DNA from 2 places in the Paenibacillus sp. MAHUQ-45 genome. Region 1 is predicted to be linked to the other one. Evidence: predicted binding sites of a transcription regulator. Region 1 holds the regulator's gene; the other holds the start of a gene.
The links. Region 1 encodes LexA, which represses DNA repair genes until DNA is damaged. Its sites were predicted from a motif close to CGAACATATGTTCG; they were not measured.

Region 1 (15,778 bases):
GCTATTCAATAGGAAATAACGTCATCTGAGTCCGCTAGATGCTCCAGAACAGCTTCATCCGGAAATAACGGCTATACAGTCCGTTCACTTCTATTAAATGAGCTTTAATCTACGAAATGGGTGTTCTCATAAAGTCAGTCGTTTTGAGCAAATTCTTTTGACAAACCCGGTTGATGATATTGAGCCAGAATAAAAATATAAAAAAAGAAAGCACCACCAATGACTCAATACCGGCGGTACGCCGGTCGTCAACGGGATGCTTTCCCAAAAATATATAATAATCTAATTAATATTTAATCATATAAAGTGTTATCTCGTCACGGTTATGGAACAGCTGCTTCGCCCGCTGGATCTGCATGCGCTCGCTCTCGAACATGGCGATAAGCTCCTTGATTAGCGCCAGTGGCTTCTTGTGCATCAGCTTCACCGTCACGATGGCTGTTCCGCCCGGAGCCAGACTGTGCAACTGCCCTGTCACGAGCTTAGCCATCAGCTTGGGGCTCCAGCTCATATCGCAGACGAAGAGATCAAATTCATGATCTTTGAATTTTACATCTCCGGCGTTCTTGCGCAGCACTTTAAGACCAGGAGCGTTACGCAGGGAAACGTGCATCAAGGCCGGATCAACAGCTGTGACTTTCACACCGCGCTCCAGCAGGAATGAAGTCCAGCCGCCCGGCGAAGCGCCGATGTCAACGGCATTTCGGAAGTTAGCAAAAGAAATACCGAACTCTTTCTCCGCTTCCATCAGCTTGAATTTGGCGCGGGAGATCTGCCCGTCTTCCTTGCGGAAACGGATCGCTCCACCGTTCCAACTGGAGAGGTTGTCCTCCGGGCGTGAAACCCCAGCGTACAGAGCATCCTTGGTTGCGTAAACGGAAATGACCCACTCCGGCTCCTGAACAGTGAACTCAGCTTCAAGGCTGTGCAGTTCTCCCTGAAGCCATTCCCGCAACTCACCTGGACTCTCCTCCCAGAAGGAATCCGCACTCTTGCGGACATGCAGCGCCACCTTCACGCCTTCTAGCTCACTGCGGCGACTCAAATAGGTAGCCAGACGCTGCAATGCTTCCATAACACCCTCGTCCTGAAATTGTACAGGCTGAATATGCCGCAGAAAAATTGGCGGCTGCTGTGCCAGCGATCGGGCCACATCCTCAGGACTTGCTTGAAGGGTGGCCAGGAAGATTTCACCTGGCAGCAACAGCGTGCTTTTCACAGCCCCAAACAAACGGCGCAATTCTTCCTGCGCATAGGGTGCAAAACCATGATTGGCCGTACAAATATAACGTGAAATCACTTCTTCCGAAGCAGTTACCTGCTCCGCTCTATCTTCTATCAAGTTGTTCAAATGGATTTGCCTCCAGGTCTAATTTTTATCCAGGGACGACCGTTTTCCCATTCCACATGGACAGGGATATCATAGGTCGCCCTAATCATCTCGTCCGTCAATACTTCTTCCTTGCGGCCGGAGCCGGCCAGCTTCCCGTCCTTGATCAACGCCACATGACTGAACATTGGCACGATCTCCTCAATATGATGCGTCACATAGACCACTGTAACATTGCGCTGTCTCAGCTTGTCCACTTCATCCAGCATTTTCTCCCGTTCGTACAGATCGAGTCCTGCACAAGGTTCATCCATGACAAGCAGCTTGGGATTAGCCATCAGACAACGAGCCAGCATGACCTTTTTACGTTCTCCCTGCGACAGTGTCCCAAGGGAATGGAAGGCAAGTGACCCGATATTCATATCCTTTAGCAGCGCAAGAGCCCGTTCTTTTACGTCCTCCGGGATACTTTGATAGAAACGCAAAAACGCAAACGCCCCGGTTGCCACGACTTCCCACACCGGATCGCTGAGCGACAGCTTCTCCATCAAGGAAGGTCCAATATAACCGATTTCCTTCCTTACTTCGCGCAGATCGCATTGTCCATAGCGGTTGCCAAGAACATCAATTGTCCCACTACTCGGAAACATATAACCGGTCAGCATCTCAAGAATCGTGGTTTTTCCGGAACCATTGCGACCAAGAATTGCCCAATTCTCACCTTCTTTGATTTCCAGCGATACATCGTCCAGGATCAGACTTTCTTCTCTACGGAGCGTAAGATGTTGTAATGACATCATGGCGTAATCCCCCTCCTTATGTATTCCAGCACCCGCTCTACTGAACCCATCGAATAATGAACTTCTGGTGGTGTCAGGCGGTCAGCTTGTGCCACTAGAAGGGCGGGCACACTGGATATACGATAACTCCTCACCAATTCTGGCAGCATGTTCACATTTGCCTCGTGAATCACAAGATCATCCCGCACCAAATGTCCTGCGACCTCCAGCATACGACGGGCAACTTTGCAGGTTCCGCACAGTGGTGTATGCAGAAAGACTATCAGAGGATCACCGGGAACCTCCAGCGCTTTCAGCAATTCCGGCTCCTTCATCTCCTGCATCATCATGAAGCACCCTTACTAGCGGCGATCTTCTGAAGTTGCTCCACACTAAGCGGGCCGTTATGCAGAGCCGTTCCCTCAGGCTTGGCCGGGTACAAGATTTCGAACATTTCCTTGCGCCCCCAAGGACTGGAAGTGTGCAGAAAGATAGACCGGGGGAACAGACCCTCCAGCACAATCCGCTTGGCCACTTCATCACCATTGTGGTCGTCAGGGCCCATATCATAATCCAGCGACAAAATATCAACATCGCAATCCCGCAGCAGCATCAGGCATTCTTCAGTCGTACGGGCCAGTGCGAAACCCTCCGGCCGCTTGCGGTAATCATCCATATATACGTTAATCAAGGTCAATCCTCCGTTCCAAACCAGGCCTTTACCAGGGAAATCTCATGGGAATGACTCCCGTCCGGTCCCTTCGCCGTCTCCATTACAAGCGCTGCACCCTGCAGCGGCTCTGACGTCAATAGTCCTGCCAGACCTTCCGCTCCGATATGCCCTTGCCCAATGGCAGCATGCCGGTCCCGGCGCGAAGCCAAGGGGTACCTTGAATCATTAAGATGTACGGCAACGAGATGGGGCCAATAGCCGAGGTCTTCTCCGCGGCGGAGCAGTGCCTCTGTATCTTCCGGGTTCCAGATTCCAGCTGCATAAGCATGGCAAGTATCGAAGCAGAAGCCAATTTTCTCTGGATATCGGCTCAGTTCACGTACCTTCACCATTTCTTCCAGCGTCATGCCCTCCCGGCCGTGATTGCCGGCTTGATTCTCGATTAAGAGCTTGGTTCGGCCTTCCCAAGACGCCAAGGTTTCATTCATACATTGTATAATATTTTGATAGCCTTGTAACGGCTCCATCCCGCCAAATTGTCCAAAATGCACGACAATCCCCAGTGAGCCGCAAGCTTCGGCAATCTCCAGATCATTTCGCAGTGAAGCCACCATCACGGCTGCAGGTGTTGCAGCATCCTTCCCTGCCGCCATATTGGTCGGATAAGGCGTATGCGCGATAGAGACGATTCCGTTCTTTCGACAAAAGGATGCGCAGTCCTCGGCATCCCGGCCATCGACCGGCTTGAGCTTCAGACTGCGCGGATTTTTCGGAAAATACTGAAAGCTTGTCGCACCGCTCTCCCAGGCGAAACGGGCCGCTCGGCCGTATCCACCACGAATGCTGACATGTGCCCCAATTTTAGGGCTATTGTTCATGCTGGCAGTCCGGGCAATAGAACACTTTGCGTCCGGACAGCTCGATTTTGACAACTGTTCCCCCTCCGCGCAGGCAAGGCTCGCCTTCACGGTCATACACCATGCACCGGTCGTTATACGATCCTGTGACGGTATCGCCATTCATAAATGGCATTTCCATATAGCCGCCGATCTCTGTCGCGTCAATCAAAACCTTACGGATGGCCTCATACAATCTTGCGATGGAATCCGGGGTCAGGTTCTGCACGAGTGCAGACGGCAACAATCTGGCTTCAAAAGCGATCTCATCGGCATAGCAGTTGCCAATACCGGCGATGAACTGCTGGTTCACCAGCAGGCTCTTCAGTGCGCCACGCCGACCTTTGAGCATCCCTGTAAAACGCTCCAGGGTCATCCGCCGATCCAGCGGTTCTGGTCCAAGCTTGCCCATGGCGGCTTCCGCTTCTTTAACCGACAGCAGATGCAGGTAGCCAAGCCGCAGACCCATGAAATAGAGGATATGATCGCCAAAGGCAATCTCCACTTGAGTGTTGCGGTCCGGTCTTTCTTCCTCCGTGCCGTAGAACAATAACCCGCCCAGCATTAAGTGCAGCAGCAGTCTGCGTCCGTCATGCAAGTGGAACAGAATATGCTTGGCCCGTCTCTCCACAAATACTACACGTGCGCCAACCAGAGCCTGAGTGAATGCCTCAGTCTCCAGATTAATGGATTTTTCTCTATTCACAGTTACGCCTGTAATCGGCACGTTGATAATATGTTGTCCAAGCCTTTGTCTATAGTTCTCCATTTCCGGCAGTTCCGGCATATCTCAATCTTCCCTTCTAGGTTGGTGGAATGGCCCGCGCCTATACCATTATACACCGAGAAATGTTTGAAGTTCAGCTAAATCGGCACAAATGACGTCCGGGGTGATTCCCGTGATCTCTTTATAATGTTCCAGGTTCTCCGCATTGGTGAGACCTGTATAGACCAATATGGTTTGACAACCTGCACGGGCACCTGCCGCAATATCCGTCCGCATGTTGTCTCCAACCATGATAGCATTTCCAGGCTCAATTCCCAGCCGATCTGTTGCATATGCTATCAGATGGGAATGAGGTTTGCCAATAACTACTGGAGCAATCCCGGTGGCTGCTTCAATAGCGGCACCAATCGTTCCTGCACCCGGCATGATTCCGCCGTCACCTGGCAGCATCAGATCCGGATTCGTCAGTACAGATGTGGCACCACCCAAAATCCAGCGCTGGGCCTGTGCCAGCTTGTCATATGTAAAGGAACGATCGATTCCCTGCACGACATACTGGGGCGATTCTGTCACAATATTCAGACCCGCCTCTTCACAAGCCTGGTGCAACCCCTTTTCTCCAAGTATCGCCACGGATGCCCCCGGCGATTCCTCGGCAATATAACGGGCAGCCGCCAGTGAGGACGTGCACACCTCATCCGCCTTGGCTTCAATGCCCATGCCACGCAGATGTGCCGCTACGTCCTCCGCTGTACGTGATGAATTATTGGTTACGAACAAGAAAGGGATCTCTGCTTTTCTTAAACCAGCAATTAAGGTATCTGCGCCCGCAATCATCGTATGTCCATGATACAACGTACCATCGAGATCGATTAGCAATCCTGAGGTTTTATTCATAACTTCTCCTTTGCTAAATGCAAAAACTATATTTAATAATGTGAATTAATCATCTTATGAATTAAATATTCCCTTATGTTATAAGGCTTCCAGATAACTCCAATACAACTTTCACCATTAAGTCTTTATATTCAAACACACTTTGTCGATGAGAATCGAACCTGGTTTGAGTTCCGGCATTTTTTGGACAAGGCTGTCAGTTCCTGCGCTTTCCCGGAAAATAATTATTTTCCGGGCGCTCTACGATACACAGGAAATGTACCAAACTCTTCGGCTAGTAATGTCTCCGGGAAGACGGCCTGCGCCTCTTCCTGAAGCGGAGCTAGCTCATCAAATGAAATGTATCGGGAACTGAAGTGGGTCAGTAGCAGAGAACGCGCTCCGGCTTCGCGGGCAGTCTCCGCAGCCTGTCTTGCCGTACTGTGGTGATACTGATGAGCCATGTCGGCCAGATCATGAGCAAAGGTAGCTTCATGGATCATCAGGTCGGCATCCAGTGAAAGTCGAAGGGCTTCCTTGCAGGGCCTTGTATCTCCAAGCACTGTTACAATACGACCACGCTTCGGCTCGTTAACAACATCAGCTGGCTGGATAACGAGACCATCCGGTGTTGTTACAACTTCCCCTTTCTTCAGCTTGCCGTACAGTGGTCCCGGTTTCAGGCCATAGCTCAGCAGAAGCTCTGTATTGAGGCTGCCAGGGCTATCCTTCTCCGTAACACGGTATCCGTAACTGTCAATCCGGTGTTCAAGCAGGCCCGCCTCCACACGGAAGCTTTCGTCCTCAAACACAACACCCCCGGTATGCTCTACAATTTCCAGCTTATAAGGGATGCGGGACTGGCTCACGGACAACGAGATCTCAAGAAAATCTTTCAACCCCGGAGGTCCATATACAGTCAGTGGAGCAGTGCCTCCTTGATAGCCACGACTGGAGATTAGCCCGGGCAGGCCAAACAAATGGTCACCATGCAAGTGAGTGATGAAGATCTTCTCCAACTTGCCTAATCGCAGTGGGGAACTAAGTACCTGATGTTGTGTCCCCTCCCCGCAATCAAACATCCAGAAGCTGCGCCGCTCTTCCAGCAGACGCAAGGCAATCGATGTCACGTTTCTTTGCAAGGTTGGCACCCCGGCATTGGTTCCTAAAAAGTATATTTCCATAGCTCTCCTCCTTTCTGTGCATTGTGTCTGTTCCGTTCTTCTATTATTCCAGCAAGCAGAAACGGCTTTGCCGTCCTCTAAGGGACGGTATCCGTTTCAGCGAGAAATATAAGGATGATTGTTAGCGTAAAACATATAAATCCTTATAGTTCAAAAAACCTCCCGTAACCGGGAGGCTTCGCCGGATGAGGGCTTATATACACCCTCATTCCGGCTATCATCAAAAGAAATTACTGCTTCTCTACGTTAAAATACTGCGCTTCAGGATGCGCGAATACCATCGCAGATACAGAAGCTTCAGGTTCCATCATGAAGCCTTCGGTCAGCTGAACGCCGATGTCTTCAGGAGACATTAACTTGAACAGCGGCCCCTGATCTTCAAGATCTGGACAAGCCGGGTAACCGAAGGAAACACGAATCCCTTGATAACGAGCGCCATGACGTTGCTTCATGGTCAGATCCGCCGGATCTGGGAAGCCCCAAGTATCCCGCATCATATGATGGACACGCTCCGCCAGACCTTCCGCCACCTCTAGAGCAACTGCCTGCAGTGCATGGGAGCGCAGATAATCTCCTCTATCCTTCAGCTCCGTGGACATTTCGCGAACGCCGTGTCCTGCCGTCACCACAAGGAACCCTACATAATCCATAATGCCGCTATCTACCGGCTTCAAGAAGTCGGCCAGACACAGGAATGGCTCAACCCCTTGGCGTGGGAAGGTAAAGGTATGCAGCACCTTGGAGATATCCTGCGGATCATAGATCAGAATATCATTGCCCTTGGACTGAGCCGGGAAGAAGCGGTACATCGCATGCGGCGTAATCGTCCCGTCCACCATCGCTTGATGCAGAATATCATCAACCGTCGCCTTTAGATCCACTGTACGCTTGTCCCCTGCCGCAAGCAGGTTTTCCACCGAGCCTTTAAGTCCCAGATGGTGGCCCAGTAGCATCTGCATGTTCACATAAGGTACGATATGCCCTAGCGGATAATTGCGCAGGACATGACGCTCCAGATCCGGAGGCGTAAAGACTGGTGCATCCGGTGAGATATTAGAGCGGACCGCACGGGTCAGCTTCGGCAGTTCTGTTTTCACCGCTACAGTAGCACCCGCTTCAGCTTCGGCACGAACCTCTTCTTCAATCTTGGCCCGTTCTTCCGGATTCATGAGCCGGTTGGCAATGTCCAATCCGTCCATGGCATCCTTGGCGTACAACACCAGTCCGTCATATTCCGGACGAATGCGCGTCTTGGTAAACTTGCGTGTCAACGCCGCACCGCCGACCATGATCGGCACATCAATACCGGCGTTCCGCAAATCCTGTGCAGTCAGCACCATTTGCTGGGCCGACTTCACCAGAAGGCCAGAGAGACCGATAGCGTCTGCTTTTTCACGCCGGAACGCTTCGATGATGTTTTCCGGTGGTACTTTTATACCCAAATTGACGATCTGGTAACCATTGTTGGAAAGGATGATCTCAACCAGGTTTTTCCCAATATCATGCACATCCCCTTTGACGGTGGCCAGCATGATCTTTCCTTTTACCGCAGTCTCATCCTTCTCCATAAACTGCTCCAGATGTCCAACCGAAGCCTTCATAACTTCCGCACTCTGCAGCACCTCAGCCACGATCAGCTCATTGTTGTTAAACAATCTTCCGACCTCAGACATCCCGGCCATTAGCGGACCGTTGATAATCTCCAGCGGGGACGCTTTGGTTAGCGCCTCGTTCAGATCGGGAATCAGACCTTCCTTCGTCCCTTCAACTACATACGAAGCTAGGCGCTCGTCCAACGAGAGATTGGAGATTTTCTCCTTCTTCTCGACTTTCTTGCCACGGAAGGCAGCGACAAAAGCGGATAGCGTATCATCGTTAGTATTGTAGATCAATTGCTCGGCCAAGATCCGCTCTGCTTCGGGAATGGAAGCATAACGCTCCACCTTCTCGGTGTTCACAATAGCGTAGTCGAGTCCAGCCTTGGTGCATTCATACAGGAACACAGAGTTCAGTACTTCACGCCCTGCTTCAGGCAGACCAAAGGAAACGTTACTGATCCCGAGAATCGTATGAACAGATGGCAGTGCCTCTTTAATCATGCGTATCCCGTCAATCGTCTCCTTCGCGGAACCGATATATTGCTCATCCCCCGTCCCAACCGGAAACACCAGCGTATCAAAAATCAGGTCTTCCGATGACAGTCCATACTTGTTCACGAGCAGGTCATGAGAACGTACCGCTACCGCCAGCTTGTCAACCGCCTTAATCGCTTGCCCGCTCTCATCAATTGTTCCAACGACAATAGCAGCACCATATTTATGGATCAACGGCGTAACATGCTCGAATTTTTCTTCACCATCTTCAAGGTTAATGGAGTTAATGATCGCTTTGCCCTGGCAATACTGCAAGGCAAGGTCAATAACCTTCGGGTCTGTGGTATCGATCATCAGCGGAACTTTAACCTTTTTGACCACGAGCTCCAAGAACTGCTTGATGTCTTCGCTCTCGTCACGGTCAGGGTCCTGTACGCAAACGTCAACTACCTGTGCACCGCTCTTGACCTGAGCTCGGGCAATTTCAGAAGCTTCCTCATATTTTCCTTCAACGATCAGACGTTTGAATTTCCGTGAACCCAGTACATTCGTACGCTCTCCGACCATGTATGGACGGTTACCATCTTCGACATAGACGGGATCAATACCCGACAAGGCAGGCGGATGAGTACCGTTCAGCGCACGCGGCGGGAATTTGGACAATTCATCTACCATAGCCCGGATATGTTCCGGTGTCGTTCCGCAGCAGCCGCCAGCGATGTTTAGCCAGCCCTTTTCGGCAAAAGCACCAATCTTGCGGGCCAGTGAATCTGGCGATTCATGATAATGCCCGTTCTCGTCCGGCAGACCCGCATTCGGATAACAGCTGATAGCGGATGATGAAATATCCGACAACGTCCGGATGTGATCGCGCATGAACTCGGGTCCGGTCGCACAGTTGAGGCCGACAGAGATCGGTTTCAAGTGCTCCAGTGAGATGTAAAAGGCTTCGATATTCTGACCAGCGAGCGTTGTGCCCATTGGCTCAATCGTACCCGAAATCATGACAGGCAATGTAATACCGGTCTTCTCAAAAGCATTACGAATTCCGATACTGCCCGCTTTAACATTCAGGGTATCCTGTGAGGTCTCTAGCAGCAGTACATCGACTTCACCATCAATCAAGGCAACAGCCTGTTCCTCATAGCTCTCCACCAGTTCCGCAAACGTGACACCGCCGGTTACCGACAAGGTCTTGGTTGTAGGTCCCATAGCACCAACTACATAACGCGGGTGGTCTGGAGTATCATACTTTTCAACAGCATTGCGCGCCAGTTTGGCGGCTGCCAGGTTAATCTCGCGTGCCCGCTGCGGAATATCGTACTCCGCAAGAACAACTGATGTAGCTCCAAATGTATTGGTCTCGATGAGATCAGCGCCTGCTTCCAGGTACTGCTCATGAATCGTCTGGATAACCTCTGGCCGGGTAAGCACCAACATCTCATTACATCCGTCCAGTTCTTCTCCGCCAAAATCTTCTCCAGTCAGCGGGACCTGTTGGATCATGGTCCCCATCGCGCCATCAAGAATCAAAATTCGTTGCTGTAAGCTCTCAGCAAGTGTATATTTAGCCATGTTCCTATCCCCCCAGTAAAACATTAGAGTAAGTTTAGCAGAATAAAGGGAATTCGGAAAGTCTTCCTTCCGTCTCTGCCGATTCTTAGCTGCTCATCTCATGCTGTCATAATTATGGCAATGGCTTAACAGTAAGCTCCTTGCTTGGCATAGAATGCTGTGTCCGTGCCGATACATGTGAGGTCACATTGTAAAGCCCTTCCTTATCAAAAGTTCCTTCTGCGGTGTACTTTCCTTCTCCTGCCGAAGTCCCTTTTAGTTCCATCTTTTCGGTCTTCCCATCTTTGTTTACGATTTCAAAAAGCACTTCCTTGGCATCATCCACAGGTTTACCCTCCTGGGTCACCTTAGCTTCGAATGTAACCGGGCTGCTCACTGTAACTTCAGCTGGACTCCATTCCAGCTCTACTTTGATCGGCTCCATCGATATATCTACCGAATGACCAGCGTGCCCTCCCCCAGCTGTCCCAGAGGCGCAGCCTGCCAGTAGCAATGTGAACGCAATACCTAATAATGAGACCTTTTTCCTCGGGTTCAACATTTGAAGCCCTCCTGATATAATGGTTATCCTATTACTAGAGTTGCTATTTAAGATGAGTTTAAGATACGAACTTAAGGCTTGGCGTCACTCCAGTGAAGCTTGGACTTTCGGTCGTTGTTGTCTCCAGATTTCTTCTGTTTAACCGCTAGTAGCGGTTGAAATCCGGAAACAAAGACGAGCGCTTCGCTCCTACAGTTCCAATCTTCCCCTACGTTCCTTCTCGCTTTTTGTTAATCTCTTTTGTTCATCTTAAATAGAATCAAACATTGCTGCATGGAGCCCTAGGTGTAATAATTCTCTTTCTATTATACACATTATTCTCATTTTTTCAGGAAGGAAAGCCTGTTTTATCAACATACTAGTAATAGAAAAAGCCGCCTCATCCGTAGGAAACCTACTTCAGAAGACGGCTCTATTCAAAAAATAAGTTCCTTACAGAGTTTGTACCAACGGCAGAAGCTCCGCTAGATGCCCGATCTCATAGTCCGGCGTAATCGCCGGATCTTTTTCCTTACCGGTACGGTTAATCCAGACGGTCGTAAGTCCCGTGCTCAAGCCGCCGAGAATATCGGTTGTCAGTTTATCACCGACCATGACTCCCTGCTCCGGTGTGATATCAAGCAGGCCAAGGGCATGCTCAAAAATCGAAGTATCCGGTTTGCCTTTACCAAAACTGCCGGAGATCACAACATGATCAAAATAAGGAATCAGTTCCGGTACTCCATCCAGTTTCTCCTGTTGAAGTGCAGGACAACCATTGGTTAGCAACAGTAGTTTCACTTGTCCGCGCAGTTGATCCAGTACCTGCAATGTCTCTTCATACATATAAGGACGGCTGCGGCGTTCGGCTGCAAACTTGGCTGCGAGCGTCTCAGCAAGAACCTCATCCTCTACACCTAGCGACGCCAGTCCCCGGCGCCAAGACTCTTTGCGGTAAACCGGTGCCAGTTGCTCCAACTGACGGAATTCAGGCTGTTCACCAGCGCTAAAGTTAGCCCAAAGCGCTTCAAACGGATTAATCCCAATCATTTTGGTAAACGGAAAGGTCTCATAGGACTCATACAAACCCCTGGCTTCCCTGCGTACAGCAGCTTCCAACTCATGGGGATCCACAGCGTCTCCTGCAGCCTCACAAGCAGAGCGAAACGATTCCTCTACACTGCGTTCATCCCAAAGCAGCGTATCGTCCAAATCAAAAAGTACAGCGGTAATCGGCATTTAAGTAACTCCCTCTCCCTGAAGTGAACTGCTCTCTATTGTTTACAATTGCTCTACCGGAATGTTGTTGACCTTACCGAATTCTTGCAGTCGTTCGCCCATCGCAGCCGTGTCATAACGGTTAATCAGCTTGGAGAACACCCACGTGGTGCGTTTGCCTTTATACTTAATCGTGACAGCACTGCGAGAAACTGTGATCTTCTCAATATCGGTAGCAGGCAGCCAACGTTCGCGGTTGAATTTGATAGTGGACAATCTGTTCCGCTCTACCTTCAGGTAAGGACGACGGAAATACAGCATAGCTGCCAGCAGCAAGTACAACCCCACGCCCAGCCAGTGCATGAAGACGCTTCCTCCACTTTGATCCAGTGTACCGATGAGCCAATAAAGCACACCTAGTGCAACGAGAACAACGGGCAATACGATATTGCGCCCCTTGAATACATCGCTAGTCTTTGTACTGGAAGCCGAGGATTGAATGGCATCCTTCCCTTGTTTCTTTCTTTGCTTATTGAGTTGCTGTGAATTGCGTTGAACCATTCTTTCCCAAGAACGGGCCATGTCTCTTCCCCCTAGTCATCCTGAAATATCTATGAAAAGAAACAGAGGGTTCATGTTAAGCCTCTGCTCCTTGTTCAACGCTTATTTATCTACGAATTCAATGTTGTCCAGTTGGGCACGGAAATTGCGGCGAATGTTGCCCAAGTAAATTTCACGGAGCTTGGCGCGCTCAGCCAGTTCTTCTTCATTCAGACCCTCGTTCTTCTGCTTGTGTGCCAGTTCATTAATTCGTGCAATCAATTCATCTATATTCAATATTTTCGCCTCCCTAATAAATTCATTCTAACTTTGCCATGAGAAAAAGAGCTTGTCAAGGTTTACCCCCTGCAAGCTCTCTAATGTTCCTATCTCTGAACATAAAGTTGTTAAAATAACGGGACTGTTAAAACGTCTCCTGCATGAATAGTGCTGTCGGTCAATTGGCTCGATCGTTTAATTCCTTCTATATATACAGCTGTCTTCATATTGGTCGGCTTATATCTAAGAGCGATGCTCCAGAGAGTATCTCCTTGTTCAACCACAACCCTCTTCTCTTGCTTCGCAAGATTAACAGGTCCAGCAAACACATTACCTACTACTGTAAAGCCCGCAACAATCAGCAGCAGAAAAAGAGCGATCTTATAGAAGTTAAATGTTCTGATCAACTGACTTAATCCATTCGATAGCACATTGGTGATTTCTTGAATTCTATTTATTAGTCCAGAACCTAAAGTTTGTCCTACAGAGCTAACTTCTGTGTCCTTGTCATAGATGCTATGGTATGTACTGTACTTTAACATAATTCATCATCCTCCAAACACTTGTTCTTACTTGCAAAATCAATATAACACGAACATGTGTTTTGATCAATACTATTTTCGAACAATTGTTCCCCTCTTATAAAATCCCCTTTCTGAGTGAAAAAAATGCTCTTGATGTGCTCATCTCCCTTGCCGTTCTTGCGTATTCCTTCGACATAGAGGCCGATTATTGAAGATATCATTCTCCTTCCTGTTCTCATCCTTGTTCCCTTCTCTTAAACTATCGATAACGTTAGAACTTATGTTTGTGCGAACGGCAGTTCTATGTTATAATTTTCCCAAACATTACTATATGGGGTTGATTCTGATGTCAAAGATTTCGAGTCGCCAGCTGGCGATCCTGGAATTTATACGTAACGAAGTCCGCAGCAAGGGTTATCCTCCTTCCGTACGGGAAATCGGAGAAGCTGTAGGCCTCGCCTCCAGCTCCACGGTACACGGTCATCTGGACCGCCTTGAGAAGAAAGGCCTGATCCGCCGGGATCCGACAAAGCCGCGTGCCATTGAACTGCTTGGCCAGGAAGACTCGGAGAATGTCCATCAATTTGCCCAGACGATCACTCGCGTTCCTGTAGTAGGGAAGGTTACCGCCGGGGTACCTATCACCGCAACAGAGAACATCGAGGACTATTTCCCGCTCCCAACACATTATGTTGGTGACAACAAGGTATTTATGCTTTCTGTTCTTGGTGACAGTATGATCGATGCTGGCATTATGAACGGCGATTATGTCATTGTGCGCCAGCAGCAGACCGCAGACAATGGTGATATTGTTGTCGCTATGACTGAAGATGATGAAGCTACCGTTAAGACTTTCTATAAGGAACGTGATCATATTCGCCTCCAGCCGGAGAACCCGTCCTATGAGCCACTTCGCCTGAATCGGGTAAGCATTTTGGGTAAAGTCATCGGATTATTCCGGGATGTCCACTAATCTATCATTAATGTCTCTATTAGAAGACTGTTCCGTTCAGCGGTGCAGTCTTTTTTCTGTCTAAACTCTTTTCCCTAACTCGAATAAAGAAGCAAGAATTCAGAACAAAACTATCGCGATAGTTTGCGTCAAATAAGTACTGAGGTATCCTCTGAGTTTAGATAGGGCCACACTTTTTTTATTTTTACTCACGATTTCGGATTAACGGCACCCTTGCTCCGCACATATCCTAATTTAAAGGAGTGCTGATCCCATGCCCAATTACCGAATTGTCGTCGATTTAACACAACGAATGCTGTATTTGCTGGATAACAATACTGTCGTCCGAGGTTACCCTGTCGGAATCGGAACGATGCTAACCACAACACCAGAGGGAGAATATACGATCATTAACAAACAGCCTAATCCCGGAGGTCCATTCGGTGTGTTCTGGATGGGACTTTCCAAGCTGCATTATGGCATTCACGGGACGAATGACCCCTCCTCCATTGGACATCTGGTCTCGCACGGATGCATTCGAATGTTCAACCAAGATGTACTGGCACTTGCTGCGCTGGTTCCAATTGGGACGCGGGTGACTATCCGGCGTTAACCGCCTGGTACTGGATGATTTGACGTGCAAATAGCCGTCAGACGGTGTCTGGCGGCTTGGTCATGGGGATAATTCAAATTACAGCAAGAAAGATCTAGAGATAATAACTAACAAGATGAAGAGAACCAAGATTGCAGCAGTAGATGTGCCAAGACCATATCCTCCAGCAAATTCACCCATGAGTAATTCCTCCTTTTCTATGAAGACACCAGGATTTGCAGCGACAAAAGATCGGCCCTTAGGAAAGGGAGATTTCTTCTCCGCTAACTTAATGCCCGAATAGTCCAGGCCCCTTGATTAGATCCAGCAAATACTCAAAATGATTACAAGCAGAATGTAAAGCACCAAAATCGTTCCTGTTGACGTAAAAGGACTAACTACTGGTCCACAATGTTCTGCACCCATGTGAATTCCTCCTTCAGATTAATGACTACAGAACAGAATATGTAACAGTATCCTACTGAGTTTGGGCAAACCGGAAAAGAAATGTACTCCTGTGACGAAGGTAAAAGCTTACCTTTGAGGGGACTTAGAAGGTCCACACTAAGATGGATCTTATTTATTTCTATCGGGGAAGTATAGTACACTGGTAACAAACCAATGTTCGGAGGATTCTCATCATGTGCGGACGTTATACCATTACAGTCTCTATAGAAGAACTAATGCTGAGGTATCTTACGAATGATGCCAGCATCCTTCATTATGCTCCCAGATATAATGCCGCTCCCATGCAGCATATTCCGGCTGTGATTCACACAGGTACCGGCAACCGAATCGGTGAGCTTCGTTGGGGCCTTGTTCCATCATGGGCGCAGGACGATAAGATCGGCAGCAAAATGATCAATGCCCGTGGGGAGTCTTTATTGGAAAAAGCCTCGTTCAAGAAACTCGTTGCCTCTCGGCGGTGCCTGATCCCTGCAGACGGCTACTATGACTGGAAAAAGGTAGACGGTCGCAAGCAGCCTATGAGAATTGGCATGCGGGACGGCAGTATTTTCT
Region 2 (15,778 bases), on a different contig from region 1:
CCGCTTCTGATGATGGTAGACCGGAGACTGCTTCGTCCAGTGGACCAAGTCCACGATAAGCCTCATCTGCTGGAACCATATAACTGAACGGTAATTCTCTCCGGTTCCATTCCGATGCCAGCAACCTGCTTCCAAGCTCGGTAGCATAAAACGCTGCAATTTGTTCCGCATCTATGACTTCAACCTGTTCCGGCGTCAAGATTGCCACCTGTTTCAGCCGGGCCAAGGTCTCTTCCACCACAGTGCGAGTCACCGCCGCGTCCAATGGAATATGCTGCATCACCGTATGGTAGGCCGTTCCCCGTTCTGCAGAGGTAAGGCTGCGCCGCTCCATAAACTTGGGCCGCCGCAAGCGCAGACTGTCCCGGTATGCCAAACCAACAGCCTCTTTTTCACCAGCAGGTCTGCTGCGATCCTCGTACAGATCATAAGAGGGCTGTTCTTGCATGGACAGCAGCGATTTCAGCTCCGTAACCGATGTCTTGGCAGGTATACGGGAAGCCGCAGCATATGGATAGTCCCAATCAAGCCTGCTTGCAATCTCGGTTCTCGCTGCTGTCGCTAGAGCTGGAATTGGCTGACCTTCCTGCAAAGCCGAAAGCGCCAGCTCGCGTTCTGCCCCGGCTTCGCTGTCCTCATCCCTCTCGGAAAATGCAGCTGAACTGAGTCCGTTGGAATCCATTACATGTATACTCCAGTGGGAAGCATCGCCATGAAGCACTGTGGATACTGTACCTTCCGATCCCGACAGCTTGCGCAAGATAGCTGCGCCCGGATGACGGATCAGCGCAGGCCCGACCCAATCAAGGTAGGTGCGCCCCCGGGCCAACAGATGGTCTGCCAGCAGCAGTTCCTCCCGGCCCTGTACAGCGCTCCAGCCCGCAACTTTGCGCGGTAAGTCACGCATCGTGCCGACCAGAATCATTTTATCCCGGGGACGGGTCAGCCCCACATAGAGTACACGCATTTCTTCAGCCAATAGTTCCAGCCGTGAACGCCGGTTAATTGCTAAATAAGGCAGAGTCGGATAAGTCACCCTTGTCTCCCGATCCACAAAACGCGGACCAAATCCCAACTCCTTGTGCATTAGAAACCGAGCGTGCAGATCCTGGCGGTTAAAGGGCTTGTTCATACCGGCCAGGAAAACAACCGGGAACTCCAGCCCTTTACTCTTGTGAATGGTCATAATTCTGACCCCGCTGCCCTCTTCGCCACTGCCACCCGCTATCCCTAAGTCCCCACCGTTTTCCCTCAGACGGGAAATATACAACAGGAACCGGAACAGACCGCGTGCCGAAGTATCCTGCTCATACTGGACAGCTCGATCATACAGAGCTTTCAGGTTGTTTTGCCGCTGAGCACCACCAGGCAGACCGCCAACCCATTCCAAATACCCGCTTTCCCCATAGATACGCCAGATCAGGTCGCTAAGGCTACCCTGACGGGCGGCCAGTCTCCAGCTCTCCAGTTGATCCAGAAAATGCTTGAGCTTGGCTATAAGCTCGGGCGCCAGGTCAGGACCAGATTGACTTACTGCTAATTCTTGAATCGTCAACTGATTATGCACACTGACTAATTGATCAAGTTCTTCCAAGGAAGCTGCAGGCGCCTCCAGACTACTGAGCGCGGCCGCAATCTCAGTTTGACCTGACTCTGCTGTCGGCAGCGCCGTTGCGGCATTTTCAGCTTGTCCTGACCCTGCCATTGGTAGCGCCGTTGCGGCCTGCACAGCTTCATAGAATGTCCCGTGACTGCACAACCGCACTGCAGACAACTCTTCCTCACTCAAACCGACTACCGGTGAGCGCAGTACGCCCGCCAGCGGAATATCCTGGCGCGGATTATCCACTACTTTTAAGAGCGAGAGCGCAATCTCTACTTCTGTGGCTTCAAAGTATCCCTTGTTCTGGTCGCCATAAGCAGGGATACCCTCCATTCGAAGCTCCTCAATCATGAGCGGTGTCCAAATTCTGGCTGAACGCAGCAGGATTACAATATCTCCGTATGCCACCGGGCGCATCATTTTGAGGCCTTTGTCGTAGATGAGCATTGGCGTTCCGCCGCTCATTCCGGTCATCACCGAAATTCTGCGGGCAATGGCCCGCGCTTCGAGCTGTGCCGTCTCACTCTCGATGACCTCACTCTCCGGTGCTGCTTCCCCGTCCCCAGGTTCTTCCTCTGACCTATCGGCACCAGATGTACCACGGTCAATCAGCAGCAGCTCCGGAGCAAAATACAGATCGGCTTTCTTGCCTTCCGTTCCTGGAAAACCGGCACCATAGACCAACTCAGCCCGCTCATCATAATCGATCTCCGCCACTGTCGCATTCATAATCTGCCGGAAAATCATATTCACGGCATTCACAACCTCCATCCGGCTACGGAAGTTTCGGGCCAGGTCAATAACCATTCCCTTGGAGGTACTGATCGCAGGATCTCCCCCAGCTATAGCCCCATCTGCCGGATGCTCGTCCGCTGACTCTAACGGCGCTCCTCCCGCACTGCTAAAGCTGCGGTATTTCTCTAGGAACAGACCTGGCTCCGCCAAGCGGAACCGGTAGATACTTTGCTTCATATCGCCGACCATGAAACGGTTCCCCGGGTCTTCCCTGGCAATCAAGCGAACAATTTCTTCTTGCACGCTGTTCGTATCCTGATACTCATCGAGCAGGACTTCATCGAACTGGGCGCGGTATTCCATCGCCGCATCGGAGGGCATGGAGTGGCCCGGCTGTGAGTCCGGGTGACGGAGAATTTGCAGGCAATAATGCTCCAGGTCGCTGAAATCGACCAGTCCTTTGCCGGCTTTCTCCAGCCGGTATCGCTCACCGAAGGCGATGACCGTCTCTGCCAGCTCCTTCATCAGCGGCGCCGCTTCATGCAGTTCGGCCAAAAAAGCCTCTGCCGGACGCCCAAACAGAGCATTCTGAAGTTCGGATAGGGTCTTCTTAACGCTTTCCCGCAACTCCTTGACCATCTCCTGCAGCCCAGGATCTGTGGCATCCTTCTTGCACAGCTTCAGCTTCCCGAAGCTTACGCTGCGGAAAGCCTCATACAGCTCGGCCCAGGGCCGTCCGCTTAAAGCGGCCTGCAAGCCTTGCACCATATCCAAATCTGCCGCAAGATTCTCGGCATATGGAGCAGGCCCCCCCGGCTGCAGGGCTATTTCCCGGCCTTGTAGCAATTGGCTAGCCGCACCGTCCAAGGCCAGCTTCGCCTCTGCGAGAATGCTCTGCACCCATGGTGTGCGCCCCAAGCTCTCCGTATCCGGCAGCGAGAAGTCCGCTGCCGTATCGCGCAGCCACTGCTCCGGCCATGGATGGCTGCGAGCAAAATCATGCAGCCGCTGTATTAGCGCGTGTACTGCATCATCTGTACGCTCGCCGCTGAACCAGTCGGCCAGCGCGACGAACACACTGTCCCCGCCATCTTCCCCGGCCTCGCCATACTTCTCTTCCAAGAGTTCCATCAACAGCTCTTGTCGCATCATTTCCGCTTCATGCTCGTTCAGGATGCGAAAGCCTGGATCAATCGGAATCAGTTGATAATACCGCCGAATAACCTCCAGACAGAAGGAGTGCAGAGTCGTAATAGAGGCTCTGCCAAGCAGAGCAAGCTGGCGACGCAAATGCTCATTCCCATTATCATTCTCCAGCGCGCGGTCCAGTGCCTCGCGGATCCGCTGCCGCATTTCCGAGGCAGCCGCCTTGGTGAACGTGGCAACGAGCAGCCTGTCTACACTGAAGCCGTTCTCTTCCCGGCTGATTTTACGAATAATCCGTTCTACCAGCACCGCTGTCTTCCCGGAACCCGCCGCAGCCGCGACCAGGATATCATCGCCGCTCTCGGCAATGGCGCGCCATTGGTCATCGCTCCATATGCTGCCTTCGGGCTTATTGTCTATAGCAGGCCTTACATTCACGGCGTTAATCCTCCTTTGCGGGACAGCAGGTCCCAGATGTCGTCCTTGCCCGGCTTGCCGAGATGGTTATATCCGCTGCCTTCAATACTCTCATCAAACTGGCATACCGGTTTGAAGGAGCAGAATGTGCAAGCTGTCTCCTGTTGAATCCGATAGGGCTGAATGGCTACGTCCCCTTCTGTAATTCGGGTGCCGATTTCTGCTATTGTGCCTTTTACAGAGGACAGCAGCTGACCCCATTGCTCCGGCGTTGCTACAGAAGCGCTGCTGTAGAAGCTGCCGTCGCTTTTCACCGCAACTGGAACAATCGCAGAATGTCCTTTGTCGAGTGTAGTGTCCATTAAGGATACGACTTCACGGTCAGCCAGCAGCAGACCCTTCATTTTGAACCGTTTCAGCAGTTCCTGCTCCGCCTGCTCGCGGTTCATGCCGTTGGACGAAGAGAGCAGCGGATCATGGACGTGAAAATAAAGCGTGCCTGCCGGGAGTGCTGGCTTACCCAGCCATTCCTCGGAATAGGTTAGCAGCACTTCAAGATACGTCAGCATTTGCAGCGATAGACCGTAGTAAACTTCGTGGAGCTTGAGGTCCTTCTGACTGGACTTATAGTCAATTACACGCAGTAGAATGCCGTTCTCCCCTTCCGCCTGATCCACCCGGTCAATCCGCCCGACCACTTCCATCACACAGCCGTTGGGCAGTGTAATCCGCAGGGGAGGAAGTTTTTTACCCGGTCCAAAATCAAGCTCCAGTCCGACCGGCTCAAAGCTACCCCGGCGGGCATGCTCGCCCAGAATTACGGAAGCCCGGCCCACAATACTCTTCAGCTTGCGGGTGATATAACCGTACCGCTTCGTACTGAGGAGAATCTCACCCTGAAGCAGCGGTGACAGGCGGTCCACTGTCTCCCCGGCTTCGCGGCGACATTCCTCCGGTGTCAGGCTGGCCCAGCCACGGCCCTGCTCTTGCAGCCGCTGCGCCATTTCACTAAGCGCCGCATGGAACAGCTGTCCGATGTCCGGGGCCTGAAGTCTGTACATCTGCCGCTCCTTAAGGCGTAAACCGTACGCGGCAAAATGAGAGAACGCACAGGCCGAGAACTTCTCCATCCGGGACACGCTACCACGCAGCGTAGAGCCGCCATACAGCCTGAGGCTCGTCCCCCGCTTCAGTTGAGTGCCTTCGTTGCGGTAGAACAGTGAGCCGAGAAGCCGCTTCAGGCGTATCTTCTTCGCTTCCTCCTCTGCTCCGGAAGCGAACCAGTTATAGACATCCCACCAGAAAGACGGTATATCGACACCCTGTCGCCACTGTCTCAGTTGCACCATCAGGATGCGCAGACTTTGTTCCGGATCCCCAATAAAGTCCATATGCAGGGGTAACACGGTCTGCGCCGCTTCATCTGATGCCGCAGGCGGACTGGCTGGAAGCTGACGTTCTGTCAGCTTGCCCCCGAACATCAGCTGCAAATGACGAATCACTTCAGACGGCAAAAGGGCCTTCCCTTCCTCGTCAGCAGTCGCATAGCTAATCCACAACTTATGGCTCGCTGTTGTGAGCGCATTGTAGATCAGGAAGCGCTCGTCAAGCAGCCTACGGGATGCCCCCGGAGCAAGCTCCAGGCCAACGTTCTCCAGTATCCCACGCTCTCCCTCGGACAAAATACCATCTTCCTTGAATTGTGCGGGAACAACACCCTCATTGAATCCAAGCAGAAATGCATACTTCACACCCGAAGTACGCGTCCGGTCCATGCTACCTACCAGAACCTGATCCAAAGCCGGTGGCACCAGTCCCATCTTCAGCTCGGCGAGACCGGTCTCCAGCACACCCGCGAACATCGCAAACTCCATTTTCTCGTTGCCCATCATTTCCACGATCTGATCCAGCAGATCAAGCACCGCACTCCATATCTGGCTGTTCTCACGGACACTAGCAGCCTTTCCCGATTTCAGCGCCTGGGTGCTCATCTCCTCCAGCTTACCCGCCGTACCAGCATCCTCAAGAAGAGTGTATACTGCCCGGCAGAGATCTTCTCCGCTACGGCTTTTCTTTACCCGCTTCTCGAAAGCTTCCAAGGGACCGATAATGGCTGCCCTACATTTCTCCATCGTAGACAACAAGCCTTCATCCACAGTCCTGTCGCCTTCCAGCGAAAGGCTGGGAATACCTCTCCAAGGACGACCATCCGTCCAGCGATACCCCTGAATACCGCACGCCAGCACATAATTCTCCAGATTGTCCATGTCTTCACTAGTCAGGCTCCCGTCATCTGGAAGAAGCAGTCCGGTCTTCACGCAGCGAAACACATCTTCATAACGCCAGCGACGCCGCACCACATCGAGCGCAGAGCGGATAAATTCTACTAGCGGGTGATGTAGCTCATTCACCTTCTGATCGAGGAAGAACGGTATCTTGTAATCGTTGAACAGCGGAGACACTAACGATTCATAATCGCTGATGTTTCGCATGAATACCGCCATTTCGCCGTATTTGGCACCTTCATCCCGTGCTAGTCTGAGCATTTCGCGCAAGGCCCCTTCCACTTCAGCCCTGTGCGATACAGCAGCGCCAATGGTAATGGACTGCGCTGTGTCCCCCTTATGTCCACTCCAGCCCAAACGGCGGTCATACCCCCGCTCCAGATGGCCGAGTACAGGGCTATCCTTGAAGCGCGGCAGCACTTGAGGCGATAATAGCTCGTCCCAGACCTCTAGCCCCGCTTCCTCGGCCATACCACGGAGCTTGATATACGTCACCGCAGCCGGATGGAACAGATCAAGCTCGTGCAGCCCACCACCGGATGGATAAGACTTGTCCAGGGTTAGCGATATTGTCATACTGGAGGCATGCAGCATCAGTTCCCGCAGCACCTTGAATTCCTGAGGGGTAAAGCCGTGAAAGCCATCCACCCAAATCTCCGCACCCCGAACATAGGAAGACAGTGAAATCTGCTCGGCCAGTTCGACCAGCCGGTCCTCTTCGTCCATATACAGCTGCGACATCTCTTGCTCCAGATCGCTAAATACGATATATAAATCCTCCAGCTTGCCTGCCAGAATGGGGCTGTTACCAATAGAGTCGCGCATACTGGACAATTGCTCGTTCAAATCATTAGAACCGATACAGCATCGCTTCAATTCGGTATGCAGCTGGCTCAGCCGTTCCACAAAGCCCGGACGATCCGAAGAGGGTCCGAAGAGCTTCAGCTCCTCCTTGCGGCGGCTGATGATTTTATAGATAAGCATCTTCTTGCCTTCTTCACTGATCGGAAGATTTGCACTGCCGCCCGTTTCCTGCCTTACCCGATAAGCCAGCCGCGAAAAGCTCAGGGTCTGGGCGCGGATGCTTCCCTTGGCACCACCCGCAGTGAGCAGCCCCCGTTCGGTCCCAAAAGACCCCTGCTCCGGCACAAGCACAATCATTGGTGCGCCAAGCGGTTCCTGCGCTAGCTGAGAGGAAATCGACTCCCGTATTTTAGTTGTCTTACCGCTGCCCGAGCGTCCGATTAAAAAGGTTATCGACATAAATAAAGACTCCTCCCATGACAAAACAAAAATGTAACTCCAGTCACTTACTCGTCCCAACATTATACCATATCACCCTTCATTCGGAACATACGTTTGGATGATCTTCAAATGTTTTACAAGTGTTCTGCGCTCCTACAGTTCCAAACTTCCCCCTTCATTCCTCTTCGCTTTTGTCATTTTCTTTTGTTCGGCTTATATAACTTTCTACCAAAACGCGCAAAAGCCCGCCGTATCTGATAGATACGACAGGCTCTTGTTACAATAAACAGATTATAGTACTACGATGATATGCGAAAGCCGCCGGATTCCTGCTGCAAGGTCCACAGCTTGGCGTAAAGCCCACCCTGCTCCAGCAAACGTTCATGACGGCCCTGTTCCACCAGCCTGCCGTCCTCCAGCACGATGATGTTGTCGGCACCGCGGATCGTTTTAAGCCGATGAGCGACGACAATAACAGTCCGCCCTGTGATCAGGGCGTCAATCCCTTTCTGAATCTCAGCTTCATTTTGCGGATCAAGCGAGGCTGTGGCTTCGTCCAGCAGCACCACTGGCGCATTTTTGAGAATAGCGCGAGCGATGGAAATGCGCTGTTTCTCCCCACCGGATAGCGTGCTACCACCCTCACCAACCGGTGTATCATAGCCTAGCGGCAGCTTCATGATGAAATCATGACAACGCGCCATTTGAGCGGCCTGCCGTACCTCTTCGCTTGTAGCCCCCGGCCGTCCAAAGGCGATATTGTTGCCGATTGTGTCCTGGAACAAGTACACATCCTGAAACACCACCGAGATCGAACTCAGCAGATGCTCCGGCTCTGTTTCCCGCAAGCTGCTTCCCCCCTGCAGGACACGTCCCTGATCCGGATCGTAAAACCGCGAGATTAGCCGCAGCACGGTACTTTTTCCGCTGCCCGAGGGTCCTACAATGGCTGTCAGGGTCCCCTGAGGCATTGTAATACTCAAATCCTTGATCACCGGCTTTCCGCCGTAGCTGAAGGTTACATGATCGAATTGAATTCCACGATCAGCGGGCAGGGGTTCGGTGTTCCCGGTCATTACCGGCTCATGGAGCAGATCCACAATCCGTCCGCCTGCTTGCTCGTTATAGCGGAATTCAGCGTAATTGGAGAGAGCCGTGTTCAGCGGATCATAGATACGAGTCCCGATAATGAGGAATACCGCCAGCTCCAGGATACCGATCTCTCCACCCAGCAGAAGCTGGACGCCCACGAAGATCAGAAGCGTTAAACCGGCGCGCAAAAGAGCCAAAGCCAACAAAATAACTGGACCGAATATCCCCTCCAGCTTGATGCTTTCCTTCATCAGAACCTTGAACGAGTCGTCAAGGCGGACAAACCTGTCTCCAGTCAAATTGTAGGCCTTCATTACGCGAATACCGTTCAGGTACTCCTGCAGACGGTTCGCCGCATTCAGCTTGGCCTTCATGTGCCCTGCGCCCAGCTTGCGCTGCAACCCCGTCGTTACATACATGATCAACAGAGCTACGGGCAGGGCGGCGAACATGGAGAGAGCCATGCGCCAATCCAGCACGATCAGACCAACTAGCGCAAGGACCGGCAGAACGAAAGCCCCGGCCAGTTGGGGCAGCATGTGGGAGAGTCCGCTTTCCACCAGAGAGAAGTCACCCATCATCATATTGGCAAGATCGCCAGGATCACGCCGGGTCAAATAGCCCAGCGGGAGCTTCCGCAAATGTTCAGCAAGTTCAGCCCGGCCCTGTGCAGCCACTTCATAGGCCCCACGATAAGCTGCACGGTAAGCTGGAATCTCGCTGAGATACATTAGGAGCATTGATCCCACCAATCCGCCGCAAACCCACCACAGACGTTCGGTCTGCAGAACCGCTCCCGGCGTAATAAAAGGTGCAAAAATAAGTCGCACCGCTTCAATAATCAGGGCAAAAGGCAGTACGTTCACCAGATTGGATAATAGCGAATACAGGACAGGCTTCAGCAATTTCTCTGGATGACCAGCGGTAATATTATGCAGCATCTTCACGTCAGCGCCCCCCCTTTCTCGATAATCCAGTCTCCAGCATCACTGTAAGTGTGCCACATCTGGGCATAGAGTCCTTCCTTCTGCACCAGCTCCCCATGGTTTCCACGCTCTGCAATGGTCCCGTTCCGAAGCACTAGAATTTGCTCCGCATCACGAATCGAGGACAACCGGTGAGCGATGACGATAACCGTCTTGCCGCGCATCAGTTCAGTAAGCGCCAGCTGCATTTTATGTTCATTCTCTGGGTCGGCAAAAGCAGTCGCTTCATCCAGCACCAGAATCGGTGCATTTTTGAGAATCGCCCGGGCTACGGCAATTCGCTGTTCCTCCCCGCCAGAGAGATAGACGCCCCCTTCACCGATGAACGTATCATAGCCCTTCGGCAGTCTGGAGATAAAATCATCACACTGTGCCGCCCTCGCCGCAGCCTGTACTTCTTCCAGCGAAGCCCCCGGCTTGCCTACGGCGATATTCGCATAGAGGGTATCATAGAATAGAAAGGTCTCCTGAAAGACAAAAGCGACCGTGTTCATCAAATCATCCAGCGCCATTCGGCGGATGTCTACGCCACCGATACTGATTGTCCCGGATTGCGGGTCCCAGAAGCGTGGAATCAGGCTCGCTACGGTTGATTTTCCAGATCCCGAAGGACCTACCAGTGCAGTAACCTGCCCTTGTTTCGCCTGGAAAGACACTCCCTGCAAAGCATCAGCAGCCTTGTCCTCAGGGGTTCCGTAAGAAAAGGTAACCTCCGCAAATTCGATGTCAAAAGTGTACGGTGACTCCGGATCCTGCGGAATTGGCACCGGGGTCTGAGCCAGAAGCTGATCCATTCGCGCCACTCCCTCTCCGATATCCCGCGTACTGGAGGCCAGCAGCAACAGCTTGAAGAGTGGTGCGGAAATTCCCGGAGCCATCACTAGAAAGAATAGTAGCACTATAGCAAAAGACATATTATCCGGCTGACCGCTCAATAGAAAAACCCCTACCGGCAAAATAAAGGTGAACATAGATGACAACAGCGTTTTGAACAGAATATAGCCGTTCTGATACCGGTCTGTAATTTCCAAACTATGATCACGATAATTGACCATATCACTGTAAAACTTGCGGAACGAATGGACAGTCTGCCCAAAAACCTTCACCGCAGGCATCCCCCGGATGTACTGCACGGCCGAAGCATTGATCTGTTCCAGGGAATCATAATACAGCTTTATGCCCTCCTTGCCCTTGCTCCCTACCATCAGCAGCGTTTGAGCAATAAAGCCTAGCAAAATCGGCACCAGACAGGCAATCGCCAGCGGAGGACTCAGCCAGAACATGGCAAAGATCATCACTATGGTCGTAACCAGAGCACTAATGAGATCAGGCAGCTTATGCGCAATAAAGTTCTCCACCTTCTCCACATTCTGTTCCAGTGTTTTTTTGACCGCACCGGTTGAGGTACCTGTGAGGTAACCGAGCGGCAGTCTGCCGAGATGCTCGGTCATTCGCACCCTGAGATTGTACTGGATGCGAAACGCTGCAATATGCGAGCACATCCCCCCGGCATAGAGCAGTATCAGCCCTAAGACCAGACCGCCCAGCGCTATAAGTCCCCACTGCATCATGTAGCTCCCGTCCGCCTGTCCCGGCGTCGAAGCGTGGCGGAGCAGCTCCGCCAGCACAAAGTATACGGAGATATACGGTACCAGCATCAGCAAAGCACTGGCGGAGGACAATACACCCGATAGGAACAGAAGAGCTCTCTTTTCTCCGGCGATTTCCAGCAGTCTGGGCAGGCCAGTTTTGGTTTTACTCACAGTATCTTCCTCCAATTTTGTTTAAAAGCGCAAAAAAAGTGCACTGAGAATCATTCTCTGTGCACTATATTAGAGGAGCAATGCTGTCCGGCTCTACTCCTTACGGGATTATTATGAATCAAAAAGGGAGCAATCCAGGCAAATTCCCATCCTGAACGTCATCAGCCAACCATCCTGTCCGGCTCGGACCTGCCCCCCGGGAACGAAGGGCATATTCTCCGGGCCGAATCCCGAATTTCTTGCGGAATGCGGCCGCAAAGTGGCTGGCATTGCCGTACCCTACACGGTACGCGGCTTCCGTCACGGTCACGCTGCCTTGGTCCAGCAAATGACGGGCCTGCTGCATCCGTTGTTCAATCACATAGGCATGCACGGTATAGCCGAACATTTCCTTAAATCCTTTTTTGAGCTTGAATTCGTTGAGACAGATGCTCCGGGCCAGTGCTGCCAGTGTCGGTGGCTCGATATAGTCCCGTTGTAAAATCTCCCGGGCCTGCTGTAAGCTGGCCATATCGTCTTTGGAGAGACGAACGGTTTGTGGAATCCGCTCCGCTTCATACAGCGATTCATTGAGGTAGACGGCGAACAGCTCTAGCATTTTCGCTTCCAAATAGAGCTCCCTAACACCTCCACTATAGGGGCATTCCCAAATTTGCGACAGAACAAGCCGGATAGAAGACGTAATCCTATTTTTGTTGAAAAATACGGCTTCATTTCCGGTAAAACGAAGCCGTTCATCCTCGGTCAGTCCACTCGTCATCCGCTTGAACTGCTCTGGGCTCATATCCAAGCTGAGAAACCGATAATCGGCATCCCGCACATACTGACAATTCTCAGCCCGTACGCCGCCATAAAGCAAAGCGCTCTGCCCTGTGTCAAGGCCAAAGGTATCACCCTTAAGCGTAGTACCCCATTCAATTCCATGCCCAAGACAGAACACCAACTCTGTCCGTGGAGAGCGGAACTCTCCGTTAGCCTGTATGTCCCGGTTAAAAGTAAGGCTGAAGTTGGTCATCTGAATATTTCCTCGGGTGAGCAAACTGCGGCAAGCCCCAGCCCCTATCTCTTCCGGAGGCTTAATTTCGAAATGGCCTCCGTCAAGACGGTAGGTATGGCTGAATCCCTCGCAAGCAAGTGTCTTTTGAGCATCTATTCTTTCATGATCGTATACGTTCACATTATGTCCCATTCCTTAACCCCACTTCCTCTTGCTTTGGGTTCATTATATACGCAAATGAGAACTATTATCAATGGAGTGAGACGAGTTTAAGATTATCTATTAAAGCTCGCTCGTCACTACGGTGAATGTTTGGACTTCCGGTCGCTGTTGTCCCCAAATTTCTTCTTTATTACCGATTCCAACGGTTGAAATCTGGTGACAAAGGCGAACGCTTCGCTCCTACAGTTCCAACCATTCCCCTTCGTTCCTTCTGGCTTTTTGTTACTTTTTTTCATTCGTCTTATATAAAATCAAAGAGTACTTTACTGCCTCTAGTCTCCACACATAAAAAAGAGCACCGAGAAGTCCGTAGACATTCTCGACACTCTTATTCTGGTTAGGAAGGCAGCTTCCTATTTTCACGTCAAGGCATAGCTCACATTTCCAGCGTACCCAACGGGAGGATTAATTACTCTTGCTTCGCACTTCAAAGATCGCGAATTTCAGGTAATGCCCTTCATCCACACCGAGAATTTGCGGGTGGTCCTTGCCAGCGGCACGCCACTCTACCAGTCTAAGCACTTTACCAGCATCCTTGGCCGCTTCGCCGATGGTTTCCAGGAACAGATCCGGCTGCATATGATAGGAGCAGCTTGCCGTTACTAGATACCCACCTTCGTTCACCAGCTTCATGCCGTGCAAGTTAATATCCTTATATCCGCGGCAAGCTCCTGCTACCGCGCTTCTAGTCTTGGCAAAAGCAGGCGGGTCCAGAATTACGACGTCAAAGGTCCGTCCGCCGCCAGCGGTCATCGGCTTGGCGGTATCACTCTTGGCCACCTTGGCGCCAGAAGCAGACTGTCCCGCTCCTGCGGTGGCACGTTCAGAGCGTTCTTCCAGCCCCTTCACCTGATTACGCAAGTATTGGAATGCGTCATCGACCACGAATTCCACCCGGTCACTGAATCCATTCAGCTCCACGTTGGTCTTGGCACTTTCAATTGCATGAGCGGATACGTCAAGGCAGGTCACCTTCTTGGCTCCGTATTTGCAGGCATGCAGGGTGAAACTTCCTGTATGCGAGAAGCATTCTAATACTGTAGCCCCATCCCAGTATGGGAAGGTCACGGTCTTGCCGCTCTTGTTAACTGGCAGCACCTGGCGGGAGCCATCCTCGGCCTCCACTTCCTGCAGTGTAATACCGCTGCGTTCCCCCCAGCCTGTCATTAATGGTGCAATCGAGGCCCGGTTCTCACGCTGATCGAAGAAGTAACCGGTCTTCTGGCCTTCCACGATATCTACGATCAGCTTCAGACCATTCTCGGTAACCGTCACATGACGGGGACATTCCCCGTAAAGAAGCCCGGTTACCTGCTCCAGTCCCTCCAGCTCGCGCACGCTAACGTCGCTGCGCTCATAAATCCCGCGCGGTGCCATCACCTGCACCAGCGCCTCTACAATCTCTGCACGCCGCTTGTCCATACCAAGCGTCAACAGCTGCACGACCAGAACATCCCCGAACCGGTCCACAATCAGTCCCGGCAGAAAATCGGCTTCGCCGTAGACCAGCCGGTATGCGTCTGCGCCGGGCAGGAAGCGATTCCGGTGACGCAGGCAGTTCGTGAACCGCTCCACGAAGAATGCTGTGTCCATCTCTTCCAGATGCTGATGGGAGACGACGCGGACCCGAATCTGTGAAGACGGGTTATAGTATCCTGATGCCAGAAAGCGGCCTTGATGATTCAGAATATCGACCAATCCACCAGCTTGTGGCTCTCCTTCTACTGAGGCCACTTCACTGCCATATACCCATGGATGGCCCTGCTCCAGTCTTTTTTTACGGCTGCGTTCCAAAATTACCGATGCCAATGACTTCAACTCCCTGATCTTATGGTTTTATACATGTCTACTGCGCTGCATTCATATATTGGTGTACAACCCCAGTCAAAGGAGCATGTTGTTATGATCCGTGATCTGTTGTTCCCTGTCATATATGGTCTTGTTATTTTTCTGGCCGGTATGAAGCTCATGGAGACGTCCATGACCCGGCTAGCTGGCCCGCTGCTAAGGGCCGGATTGAATAAAGCAACGGCTACGCCGCTAAAAGGCATGATATCCAGCAGTCTGCTATCCGCCCTGCTGCAAAGCAGCACCGCTGTCACCGTGCTGACGATCGGTATGGTGAATGCCGGGCTGCTTACTTATGCCCGCACACTGGGCATTATTCTCGGCAGCAACATCGGCACATGCCTGACTACGGAACTGATTGGACTGCAGATCAGTTCCTATTCCTCGCCACTACTGGCCGTCTCACTCACCCTGTGGGGTGTTGCGGTCATCCTGGGTGAGCTGTCGCCTAACCATCCCGCAGCGTTATCGCTCCGGCGGTTATCCACGCCACTCCAATACACTAGCCTAGCTATCGCCGGTTTCTCGCTTGTCCTGTGGGGCATCAAAGTCATGCAGTCGATCGGCCCTGCGCTGCAAGAAAACGGACTGTACTGGTGGTTCCTGGATCATGCGGCCACCAGCGCCCTCTGGGGCATCATAGCCGGTGCCTGCCTGACAGCGCTCGTACACAGTAGCGCTGCTGTTATCGGTATGGCCATCGGGGTTGCTACCTCGGGGGCCTTGCCAACCGAAGTAGGGATTGCCATTGTGCTGGGCGCGAATGTCGGCACATGCGTCACCGCCGTGATCGCATCCATCGGCGGCTCCATGGCTGGAACCTTCGTCGCCTGGACGAATGTAGCACTTAACGTAGGCGGCGCGCTGCTGTTCCTGCCGCTCATCGGCCCGCTGCAGAGCCTGTCCGCCTGGATTGGCGGAGGCTCTGGCGCACAGATTGCGCACGCCCAGACCATTTTCAACGTCGTCTGCTCCGCGCTCGTCCTCCCGCTGTGCTACTTGCAGTTATGGTCCAGGCTGGAGACCCGGTTCCAGTCCTAATATGCGGTTCCATAGCATACACCTTACCGGCTCTTCTGCTGTCGCTGTATTATTATACTTCAATTGGGCTTTTTCATCTAATACAAAGAAGAAAAGATGCCCGTCATAAAAAAAGAACTGCAAAGGCCCGATAATCAGGTCTGCAGTTCTTTCTGTCTTTCAACTATTTTTAAGCATAATGCTGCAATTACTTAACTGTGACAGAGACCGTTACAGTCTTGCCGTCGTATTTGCCCTTAAAGGATGTCGAACCCTTTGCCAGTCCTGTAATGCTGCCAATTGACCATTTGGCTACCGATGGCTTCGAGTTGGTCCAAGCTACAAGACCTGTCACATCAACCGTTTTACCATTATCATACTGAGCTGTTACCACTATCGTTTGCTTGGCGCCTGGAGCC

Region 2: the regulator LexA is predicted to act here: its motif matches at 7,535-7,548, upstream of addB (helicase-exonuclease AddAB subunit AddB).

Annotation. Positions count from the first base shown of each region.
Region 1 covers NZ_JBYUPV010000013.1:182,718-198,495, forward strand. Annotated here, with positions in the region: gene AC3Y23_RS24175 (SAM-dependent methyltransferase) at 287-1,342, opposite strand; gene AC3Y23_RS24180 (ABC transporter ATP-binding protein) at 1,348-2,130, opposite strand; gene AC3Y23_RS24185 (thioredoxin family protein) at 2,127-2,456, opposite strand; gene AC3Y23_RS24190 (cyclic-phosphate processing receiver domain-containing protein) at 2,456-2,800, opposite strand; gene AC3Y23_RS24195 (deoxyribonuclease IV) at 2,803-3,660, opposite strand; gene AC3Y23_RS24200 (Fpg/Nei family DNA glycosylase) at 3,650-4,465, opposite strand; gene AC3Y23_RS24205 (TIGR01457 family HAD-type hydrolase) at 4,514-5,302, opposite strand; gene rnz (ribonuclease Z) at 5,527-6,465, opposite strand; gene metH (methionine synthase) at 6,696-10,133, opposite strand; gene AC3Y23_RS24220 (FixH family protein) at 10,246-10,674, opposite strand; gene AC3Y23_RS24225 (HAD family hydrolase) at 11,107-11,892, opposite strand; gene AC3Y23_RS24230 (hypothetical protein) at 11,935-12,453, opposite strand; gene AC3Y23_RS24235 (DUF896 domain-containing protein) at 12,535-12,708, opposite strand; gene AC3Y23_RS24240 (LysM peptidoglycan-binding domain-containing protein) at 12,819-13,232, opposite strand; gene lexA (transcriptional repressor LexA) at 13,561-14,187, shown strand; gene AC3Y23_RS24250 (L,D-transpeptidase) at 14,441-14,779, shown strand; gene AC3Y23_RS24255 (sporulation protein YjcZ) at 14,858-14,959, opposite strand; gene AC3Y23_RS24260 (YjcZ family sporulation protein) at 15,077-15,184, opposite strand; gene AC3Y23_RS24265 (SOS response-associated peptidase) at 15,400-15,778, shown strand, end outside.
Region 2 covers NZ_JBYUPV010000001.1:417,120-432,897, reverse strand. Annotated here, with positions in the region: gene AC3Y23_RS01860 (UvrD-helicase domain-containing protein) at 1-3,922, opposite strand, end outside; gene addB (helicase-exonuclease AddAB subunit AddB) at 3,919-7,449, opposite strand; gene AC3Y23_RS01850 (ABC transporter ATP-binding protein) at 7,731-9,470, opposite strand; gene AC3Y23_RS01845 (ABC transporter ATP-binding protein) at 9,467-11,272, opposite strand; gene AC3Y23_RS01840 (helix-turn-helix transcriptional regulator) at 11,391-12,449, opposite strand; gene AC3Y23_RS01835 (class I SAM-dependent rRNA methyltransferase) at 12,897-14,300, opposite strand; gene AC3Y23_RS01830 (Na/Pi cotransporter family protein) at 14,394-15,380, shown strand; gene AC3Y23_RS01825 (translocation/assembly module TamB domain-containing protein) at 15,568-15,778, opposite strand, start outside.